Regions from separate parts of the Corallincola platygyrae genome, predicted to be linked through region 3. Evidence: predicted binding sites of a transcription regulator. Region 3 holds the regulator's gene; each other region holds the start of a gene.
What was found. The regulator LexA, encoded in region 3, represses DNA repair genes until DNA is damaged. The targets are predictions, from matches to a motif close to TACTGTATNNNNATACAGTA.

Region 1 (3,260 bases), on a different contig from region 3:
TACATGTTCTGGACCTGATCGTAACTAAAGCCACGATAGATCAAAAAACGAATCTGCTTAGCACGTTCTTCATGGGATTTTGGAGCTGCACTGAAACGCCTTTCAGCGCATTGAATAAGTGCTTGTTGCCAGTCAATGCCATTGTTAGCAAAAGCTTGTTCAATCAGGTAACTGTCTATGCCTCGCTCGCTCAACTCAGCACGAATTCGTTGTGGGCCATAACCAGCATCACTACGACGCCTGCAATAACTCTCGCAAAAACGGGCCTCATCCAGCCAGCCTTCGGATAGACAATGTTCAATGACGGGGGAAATATCGGCGGAATTGAATTTTCGTTGGCGCAGCTTATTCACCAACTCTTTTTCGGAGTGATCACGCCGCCCCAACAGGCGCAGGGCGGCGTTTAATACATCTTTATTCAAACCAGAAGTTACAGCTCTTCACCAACTTCAGGTGCCAGCTCATCTTCTTGGCCTTCCTGCTTAGGCTTGAGCAAAAGCATGTCTCGCAGCTTGGCTTCTACCTCGACTGCCAGTTCAGGATTCTCTTTAAAGTAACGCATGGCATTTGCTTTACCCTGCCCTACTTTGTCACCGTTGTAGCTGTACCAGGCACCCGCTTTTTCAACCAGCTTATGCTGCACCCCCAAATCAATCAGCTCGCCAACTTTAGAGATACCTTCGCCGTACATGATTTGGAACTCTGCCTGTTTAAACGGCGGAGCAACCTTATTCTTCACTACCTTAACGCGGGTTTCGTTACCCACAACTTCGTCGCCGTCTTTAACTGCACCGGTACGACGAATATCCAAACGAACCGATGAGTAAAACTTCAGCGCGTTACCACCCGTGGTGGTTTCCGGGTTACCAAACATCACACCGATCTTCATACGGATCTGGTTAATGAAGATACACAAGGTGTTAGAGCGCTTAATATTACCGGTAAGCTTTCGCAGCGCCTGCGACATCAAACGCGCTTGAAGACCTACGTGGGAATCACCCATATCGCCTTCGATTTCCGCTTTAGGTGTCAATGCGGCAACGGAGTCAACAATCACAACATCAACTGCGCCAGAACGAACCAGCATGTCACATATCTCAAGCGCCTGTTCACCCGTGTCAGGCTGAGACACGAGCAAGTCATCAACATTCACACCTAGCTTGGCTGCGTAAACAGGATCCAATGCGTGTTCAGCATCAACGAATGCACAGGTTTTGCCCGCGCGTTGTGCCTGAGCAATCACTTGCAGCGTTAGTGTGGTTTTACCGGATGATTCTGGACCATAGATTTCAACAATACGCCCCATCGGCAAGCCGCCAATACCCAGGGCGATGTCTAGCCCAAGTGAGCCGGTTGATACGGCTTCGATATCCAACGCCTGAGAATCTCCCAGTCGCATGATAGAGCCTTTACCGAATTGGCGTTCAATTTGAGACAGCGCCGCTGACAGTGCTTTTGATTTATTGTTGTCCATTTTCATCTCCACGGGACAGGTTCGCCCTGACAATTACTGCTCAGTATACTGTACGCTCATACAGTATCAACCCTCACCAACAACAATTTTTTTTAATCATTAAAAACATGATGTTACAGACCGTGTACAGTATTAAAAATAGAAACCACTGTATAAATGTGACGAAGAATATTTCTATTTACTTTGGACTGGATATGTAACCTGGCCAGTTTTTTCAATGTTCAGGATGCCGTATCCTATGGCACATCTGGCAGCAACGCTCTCATTAGCAAGAATTAGTAATTTCATGACTGCACCTTCCCTCAGCGATACACAACTCTCCCAGCACACGCCCATGATGCAGCAGTACCTGCGTTTAAAGGCTGAACACCCGGATATCTTGCTGTTCTACCGCATGGGAGACTTTTACGAACTGTTTTATGACGATGCTAAGCGCGCTAGTGAGTTACTGGATATATCTTTAACCCACAGAGGACGGTCTGCTGGCGATCCCATCCCTATGGCCGGTGTTCCCTATCACGCAGTGGAAGGTTACTTGGCACGCATGGTTCAGCTCGGTGAATCAGTGGCCATATGTGAGCAGGTGGGCGATCCTGCCACCAGTAAAGGGCCCGTAGAGCGTAAAGTCGTGCGTATCGTGACGCCCGGTACCGTCACCGATGAGGCGCTACTGGATGAACGTCATGACAACTTGCTTGCCGCGATTAGTGAAAATAATGGCCTTTTTGGCTATGCAACACTCGACCTGACCAGTGGTCGATTCCAGGTCTGCCAACTAGGGACCGAAGAAGCCGTACAAGCCGAGTTGCAACGTACTCAACCCGCGGAACTCCTCTATTCTGAAACCATGGATACCCTGCTCATAGAGGGAATCAGTGGCGTTCGCCGCCGCCCAGAATGGGAGTTTGAGCTGGCAACGGCGACAGCTCAGTTGTGTCAGCAGTTTGCCACCAAAGATCTGAAAGGCTTTGGCGTGGAAGCACTTCCTGAAGCGCTCAAAGCGGCTGGTGCCCTGTTGCAATACGTCAAAGACACACAACGTACGGCGTTGCCTCATATCGACAAGATCCAGGTAGAGCAGCATAACGATGCCGTCGTCCTCGATGCAGCGACCCGTCGCAACCTTGAGTTGACGCAAAACCTGTCAGGCGGCTACGAAAACACCTTGGCATCGGTCTTGGACGGCACTGCCACTGCGATGGGGAGCCGTTTACTGAAACGCTGGCTGCACCGCCCTCTCAGGGACAATAAGCTGATCAACAGCAGACAAGAAGCAATCGCAGACCTGATTGATGGCATCGTCACCGATGAGCTTCAACAAATACTTAAGGGCGTCAGCGATGTAGAACGTGCACTGGCGCGCCTGGCACTGCGCTCAGCCAGACCAAGAGATTTTACCCGTATTCGTTCGACACTGGCCTTGCTGCCAGACCTGGCGGAACTTCTGTCGTCATTGGGCTCAGTAAAACTCGCCGAGTTACTTTCTGCGTGCCAGCCTCAGCCAGAGCTTCATAGCCTTTTAAGCCAGGCGATTATTGAACAACCTCCTGTCTTAATCAGGGATGGGGGGGTGATAGCAGAGGGTTACAATGAAGAGCTGGATGAATGGCGCTCGCTGGCGAAAAATGCCACCGGCTTTTTGGAAGAACTTGAAGTTCGGGAACGAGAGCGTACAGGTATTCCCACGTTGAAAGTCGGCTTTAATCGAGTTCACGGTTATTACATTGAAATCAGCCGCAGTTATTCTGATTGTGTCCCTGCGGAGTACGTGCGTCGCCAAACCCTC
Region 2 (3,260 bases), on a different contig from region 3:
AGCCAACACAGTAATGCTCCGCCCAATCGTTTACGCACCTGCGCTGCAGGTAACGCCAAAAGTTGCTCCAGCTGACTCAGCCCTAACCGCTCCAGAGACTGCTTTTGCTCGACACTGATCGGCAGACTGGTAACAGGTAATCGAACCAACTGCGCCATCGTCGATTTTGCGCTCACCTGACGCCACGCTGTTGCGGTATAAGCCAAGGTAAATGCCGCTACTGGCGTATGTGCCGTTGCCCAACGGCAGGGGTAATCGAGTTGCTGCAATCCATGTTCAAATTGCGCTAAATACCCAGGCAAGCCGCCAAACAATCGCAGCATACTGCCGATCTCAATCACTAGGCTCTGAGGGGGAACAAGCAGGATCTGGGCAGAGTAATCGTTTGCCCAGAGCGCCAACTGCTGAAGTGCATCAAGGGATGTCAGAGACTCAGTTTGTTTACTACGTCTTTCTTTACCCGCACTCTTTTTACCTGAGTTCCCTTTAACCGAACTTTGGCCAAGTTCTCGGCTTGGCGTAAGCCCATACAAGCGCCGAGCATCACTGTCACTGACCAAAGTGACGTCGTCGACCAGCGCCAGCAGTGTGGCCAGCGTCATGCCCGGTTCAACCCCTTGAGCCGCCGCGATCTGATTACACTGGGAAACCTTATGTTTAGAATCCAGCAGCACCACTGTCTGGGCATCACCTAGACCGCGGCTACACCACTCCAGTGCCAGGTTCGGAAATTCTACCGCCAGCCAAGCCATACCCCTCTAACTCCATGGCCCTTGAATGATATCTGCACCAGAGGTTTGCAAGCAGGTTTGATGGGTTGATTGCGGTGTGATCTGTGGAAGCTGTAAACCTGTCGACAGATCTACCGTGAAAGGTTTAAGCGCCCAGCTACCCCGACGCTTAAATAGCTCAACACTCAATCCATCTTCCATCAGGCTAAGCGATAATCGGGTTGCTGCGGGAGAGCTTTGCAGCTGGGTAAATTGTTCACCTAACCACTGTGGGCGCAACATAAAAATCAGGGCATTGCCCTCTTCTGCGGCCAATTGCAGTCGGCGCAACTGAGTCATACTGGCTTGTAGCCTGGGGTCAGGTAACCAAAGCAGCACGCAGCTACAGCAGCCAGATTTCAACGCCTGTTCAGCACTCCATAACGCCTTCTTTAAACAACGAGATTCAACAATCAACTGTTGTGAAAGTTCGAGACCTGCTGCAGAGAGCGCTGGGGCATAAGGCATAGCAGGAGGATTTATCCACAACTGCCAGGCATCACGCGACGCTTGTTTAGCCATGGCAGGCAGCAGCAACTGTAATTCACCGATCCCTGGCTGTGATAACAGCAACTCGATTAATTCACCCGTGCGCCAGCCACCAGTTAATGCATCATCAAGCTTGGCTATCTGAGTCGGAAAAGAGCATTCTGAAGTTGTGCGAGGATTACGCCCCTGCCATATCGCACCACTATCAAATAAGGATTCAAGAGACCCCATTAACACCACCAAATACTGTATATGCATACAGTATAGATAATGTGTTATTTATGAGCAAACTCTTAACTGGCTATAAGGTTTGATCTCGCTCAGTTGTTTATTTATCGACCAGTGAGGGGGTTAACAATTTTTCAAATCACCCACATAAAATGTGGATTATATGTCTATTATTTATCCATCCTTGTACCCATAAAAATAATAAGGGTACGACCACGCGACGAAGAATGGATAAAGCCATGACTAACGGACGTTTGGCGGTACAAGTAAGATTCCTTGCCCTACTCACTTTGCTCTGCATCAGTGCGATGCTGAGCCTGGCCTATGCTGCACCCAAAGCGCAGATGTTGAAGCCATTTACCTCCCTGAGTGACGCCAGCAAACAGTGTGTTGCTTGCCACAAAGAACAAAACCCTGCGCTCTATCAACAGTGGGGGCGCTCCAAGCACTTTGGCGCCAACATTGGTTGCTACGAATGCCACAGTGCTGACCCCAATGATGCTGATGCTATCAAACATGAAGGGTTCGACATTGCGGTGATCGTATCGCCTAAAGATTGTGGGCAGTGCCACAACAAAGAAGTTGCTGAGTTTGCCGCCAGCCACCACGCCAAAGCAGGCCAGATTATCGGGTCTCTGGATAACTTCTTAGCAGAAGTCGTTGAAGGCCATTTAAGCTTTAACGGGCAATCTCCTGCCGCAGTGAGTGGCTGCTGGCAATGCCATGGTGCAGAGGTAAAAGTACTGAAAAATGGGGATCTGGACCCCACTACCTGGCCCAATACTGGCATTGGCCGAATCAACCCGGACGGTTCTGTCGGCGCCTGCAGCGCCTGTCACCAACGTCATGAGTTTTCTATGGTACAGGCCCGTCGTCCTGAAGCCTGCGGTAAATGCCACCTTGGTCCTGACCATCCACAGAAAGAGATCTATGAAGAGTCCAAACACGGCATTAACTTCTATGCCAATGTCGACCGTATGAATCTGGATTCATCAAAATGGATTGTGGGAGAGGATTATGATGCCGCTCCTACGTGCGCAACCTGTCACATGTCAGCCACACGTGAGCTACCACTGACCCACGATGTTGGCGCACGTATCAGTTGGACTTTACGCCCCGCCATTTCAGAAAAAATTGATGCCAAGGCATTGGCTCAGGGTAAAAAAGTAAAATCCTGGGAAGACCGTCGAGCCGATATGAAGAAGGTCTGTAGCGCATGCCATACCAGCCCTTGGGTGGAAAACTTCTATCAGCAGTTTGACCACTTGGTCGTGCTCTACAATGACAAGTTCGCCCGCCCAGGCAAAGCCATGATGGATATGCTGGCCAAACATGAGATGTTGACCAAACAGCAGTTTGACGAAGAGATCGAATGGACCTGGTTCTACCTATGGCACCACGAAGGTCGTCGCGCCCGTCACGGTGCCGCTATGATGGCACCAGACTACGTACAATGGCATGGCATGTACGAAATCGCTGAACGTTTCTACATAGAAATGGTGCCTCAGTATATTGAAGTCGTTGAGCACGCTGAACATGCAGGCAAGAGCGAACAGGCGAAAGAAGCCCGCGCGCTACTTGATGAGATCCTGTCACGCCCCGAACATGCCTGGTTCTCAGGTAAAGAGCCAGACTCCGTGAAACAAAAACGACTGGAAGCGCAAAAGGCATTCAAGCAGCGCTATCTGAGCGAAAGTAAATAAGGTGAATAAGCCGCTCCTTGAGCGGCTTTCGCCCTCACGCGAGGATCGTTTATGAATGCGCCTAAAAAGC
Region 3 (3,260 bases):
CAAACGCCAGGATCATACCGATCAAAACACTGATAAGAGCAACAATCGGAAATGCGCTGGGGCCCGCATCTTCCATGCATAGATAGACATCACGCCAGCGTAGCTTGGTCTTGCCGGAGAGCATACGTCCCACAGCAAAAAGCAACTCACCGATAAATGCCATGCTGACTCGGGTACTTTTCCACCAAGCCAATGTTGCCAGGCCGACCCGTTCAACAAACGGTGGTTTGGCTTCGTCCCTGCGGGACATATCTTTGCGCTTGGGATGGCTGGCAGCGAGTGCGCGGAGTTGCCTTACACCTGTGGGGAGGGACGAGATGTCGACCTTGAGTTCGTGCTCATCGGCGTAGCCTTGAACCTTTTCTATCAGCACAACCAGTGCGCTGTTCCATTCCTCTATGCCCGCATCGACAAAAGTCAGGCGCTCGCCCGCCGCGACTTTGGTTTTGAGATCATTTAGCAGCTCGGCCACGCGGGTATCTCCGCGCTGAAGCAGCCACTTTCCTGTCAACGCCAGTTCCCAACCTGTATCGTCGGGAAGGCGGCTGATGTTCAACTCTTGCATGCAATTCGAACAGTGAGGGATCGACCTTGATGTTCTCAGTCTGCAGTAGTTTCTGCTGAACTGCAAAAGCAGAACTGAAAAAAGAATGATGAATCAATGGATTGTCCAATCTGAAAATACTGATCAAAAAAACAGCGATTGTACTTGCCATACAGTAGTTACTGTATATACTCACAGTGTACTGTATGAAACAACAGGTATTGATATGCGCCCATTGACGCCCCGCCAGGCGGAAATCCTGGCCTTGATTAAGGACAACATCGAAGCAACCGGAATGCCGCCTACGCGAGCTGAGATCGCTCGTCGGTTAGGTTTCAAGTCGGCCAATGCGGCTGAGGAGCACTTGAAGGCGCTGGCCAAGAAAGGGTTGATTGAGATATTGCCAGGTACTTCTCGTGGTATCCGAGTGATACCCCAGGAAGGTGATGAAGCCGCAGCGAATGATGATGGCTTACCTTTGATCGGTCAGGTTGCAGCGGGTACGCCAATCTTGGCGCAGGAGCATGTTGAAGCTCACTACAAGGTTGATCCTCACCTGTTTCGTCCGAATGCGGATTTTCTACTCCGCGTCCATGGCGACAGTATGAAAGATATTGGAATTTTGGAAGGCGACTTACTGGCGGTACATAAAACCACCACTGCGAATAATGGTCAGGTGGTTGTGGCTCGTGTCGGTGACGACGAAGTGACCGTGAAACGGTTCGAGCAGAATGGACGCCAAGTGTTGCTGCATGCAGAAAATGAAGCCTACTCACCTATCAAAGTAGACCTGGGTGCGGAGAGCCTCTCGATTGAGGGCCTGGCAGTGGGCGTTATTCGAAATGGAGAATGGTTATGAGCCAGTTTCAACAAGCCAGTCTGTACAGCCGCCGTTTTGTCAGAGCCGAGGTTAAGGCCAACACGTCTCGTGCTTGGAAACGCTCAGAACGTGCCAGCAAGTTAGTGAGTGTCGAAGGCCAACATCAATCACTTTTAAACAGTATTCTTGCCAGTCAGAAAAGTAATCAATGGGTCGTATTAGTCGCGGCGCCAGATAAGCAGGTCGTAGATTGGCTGGTCGCTAATGGTGTCGATGGAGGCCGTCTGCTGCAGGTGCATCCAACCAGTGATCGTCAGTTGATGGCCGCGGTAATGAATGGTTTGGCTTCTAATCATTGTTGCGCCGTTGTCGGCTGGACAGATCTTTTGGATGAAACTCAATGGCAGGCACTGATTAGCGAAGCGCAGTGCTACAACACCAACAGCTTTCTCTTTCACAGACCCGTAGGCCGTTGCCATACGGGAACCCCATGGTCTTCAGCTGCCCGCGCTGCTGCCATGGTTGCAAGTGTGTCGGTCCACTGATCCCCCACAGTTTCAGTGTTCCAACCTAAGCCGCCTTCAAGGCGGCTTTTTTTATGTACAGGAAGTACGGTCTAAAATTGCTCCTGCATTTTAGACATTTCCGCCATCCTTGGCGGTCGTATGCCCAACGCTGGCGCATGGTACCCAATACACTTCGCGGGGCATGCTAACGCGCAGGAGCGGCGATACCCAAAGGGCACGCTGTGTATAGGAAGTACGCCCAACGCTGACTCCAGCCAATAAGAACTATCAGGGCATATATCAAAGCGCCTTAAAACTACCGCTACCACTAATCTATCTAATTAAAACATCTGCCTAAGGCATAAAATCGAGATTGATAGCCATCGCCAGGCTTTTGACCTAGATCAATCTCTCATCGTCACTTCTAATTGCAGCCCCCTTCAAATTTTTTGATTAATTCTTAGACGATTCAGGAATTATGAACAATTCTTACTTCAGGCCCGACAGCTGCATCCGCGATAAAAAATAAACCATAACGTGGACAGTAGCCGCTGCTGGGGTTTTGGGGAAAACGCTCCTAAACGAGCGTTTCAAAAGTGCGAGGAGAAGCCTCTTGTTACGGACTGCCACACGCCTAACGGCTGGGGTTGGTGCCCTTCTGCCGCTAATTACTGCCGCAGCGGAAACGCCGCTGAATATGACCAAAGGGGTCACGGCTGTTAGCCAGGATGTCTACCAGCTCCACATGACCATTTTCTATATCTGCTGTGTTATTGGTCTTATTGTTTTCGGGGTGATGTTCTGGTCGATCATCCATCACCGCAAGTCTAAAGGCGTCAAGCCTGCCCAGTTCCATGAAAGCACCAAGGTAGAAATCTTTTGGACTGCTGTGCCGCTACTGATCTTAATCGGTATGGCAATACCGGCCACCCAGGTCCTGATGAACATGGATGACACCAGTGAAGCGGACGTTACCGTGTTGGTGACAGGTTCTCAGTGGAAGTGGCACTACAAATACATAGATGACGACGTCGAGTACTACAGTCTGTTGGCTACCCCCAGGGCAGAAATTGAAAACAAGTTAGCCAAAACAGATAACTACCTGCTTGAAGTTGACCGTCCGTTAGTACTCCCAATCGGTAAAAAAGTGCGGTTTCTGATGACCTCTGACGACGTTATCCACAGCTGGTGGGTACCAGAATTTGCGGTTAAAAAAGACGCCAATCCAGGCTTTATTAACGAAGCGTGGACAAGAATTGATGAGCCTGGCACTTACCGAGGCCAATGTGCCGAGCTCTGCGGTAAGGATCATGGCTTTATGCCTATCGTCGTTATCGCTAAACCAGACACTGAGTATCGGGCTTGGTTGACCAACCTGAAAGCTGAGCAA

Region 1: recA (recombinase RecA) is a predicted target of LexA. The motif match lies at 1,521-1,540, and genes of this name have one in related genera.
Region 2: imuA (translesion DNA synthesis-associated protein ImuA) is a predicted target of LexA. The motif match lies at 1,504-1,523, and genes of this name have one in related genera.

The regions. Positions count from the first base shown of each region.
Region 1 covers NZ_BAABLI010000016.1:62,868-66,127, reverse strand. The annotation lists gene ABEA14_RS14300 (regulatory protein RecX) at 1-422, opposite strand, end outside; gene recA (recombinase RecA) at 431-1,474, opposite strand; gene mutS (DNA mismatch repair protein MutS) at 1,761-3,260, shown strand, end outside.
Region 2 covers NZ_BAABLI010000015.1:7,152-10,411, reverse strand. The annotation lists gene ABEA14_RS12835 (Y-family DNA polymerase) at 1-752, opposite strand, end outside; gene imuA (translesion DNA synthesis-associated protein ImuA) at 759-1,490, opposite strand; gene ABEA14_RS12825 (multiheme c-type cytochrome) at 1,727-3,190, shown strand; gene ABEA14_RS12820 (NapC/NirT family cytochrome c) at 3,242-3,260, shown strand, end outside.
Region 3 covers NZ_BAABLI010000009.1:80,234-83,493, forward strand. The annotation lists gene ABEA14_RS08510 (MlaE family ABC transporter permease) at 1-565, opposite strand, end outside; gene lexA (transcriptional repressor LexA) at 771-1,403, shown strand; gene ABEA14_RS08520 (hypothetical protein) at 1,400-1,909, shown strand; gene coxB (cytochrome c oxidase subunit II) at 2,529-3,260, shown strand, end outside.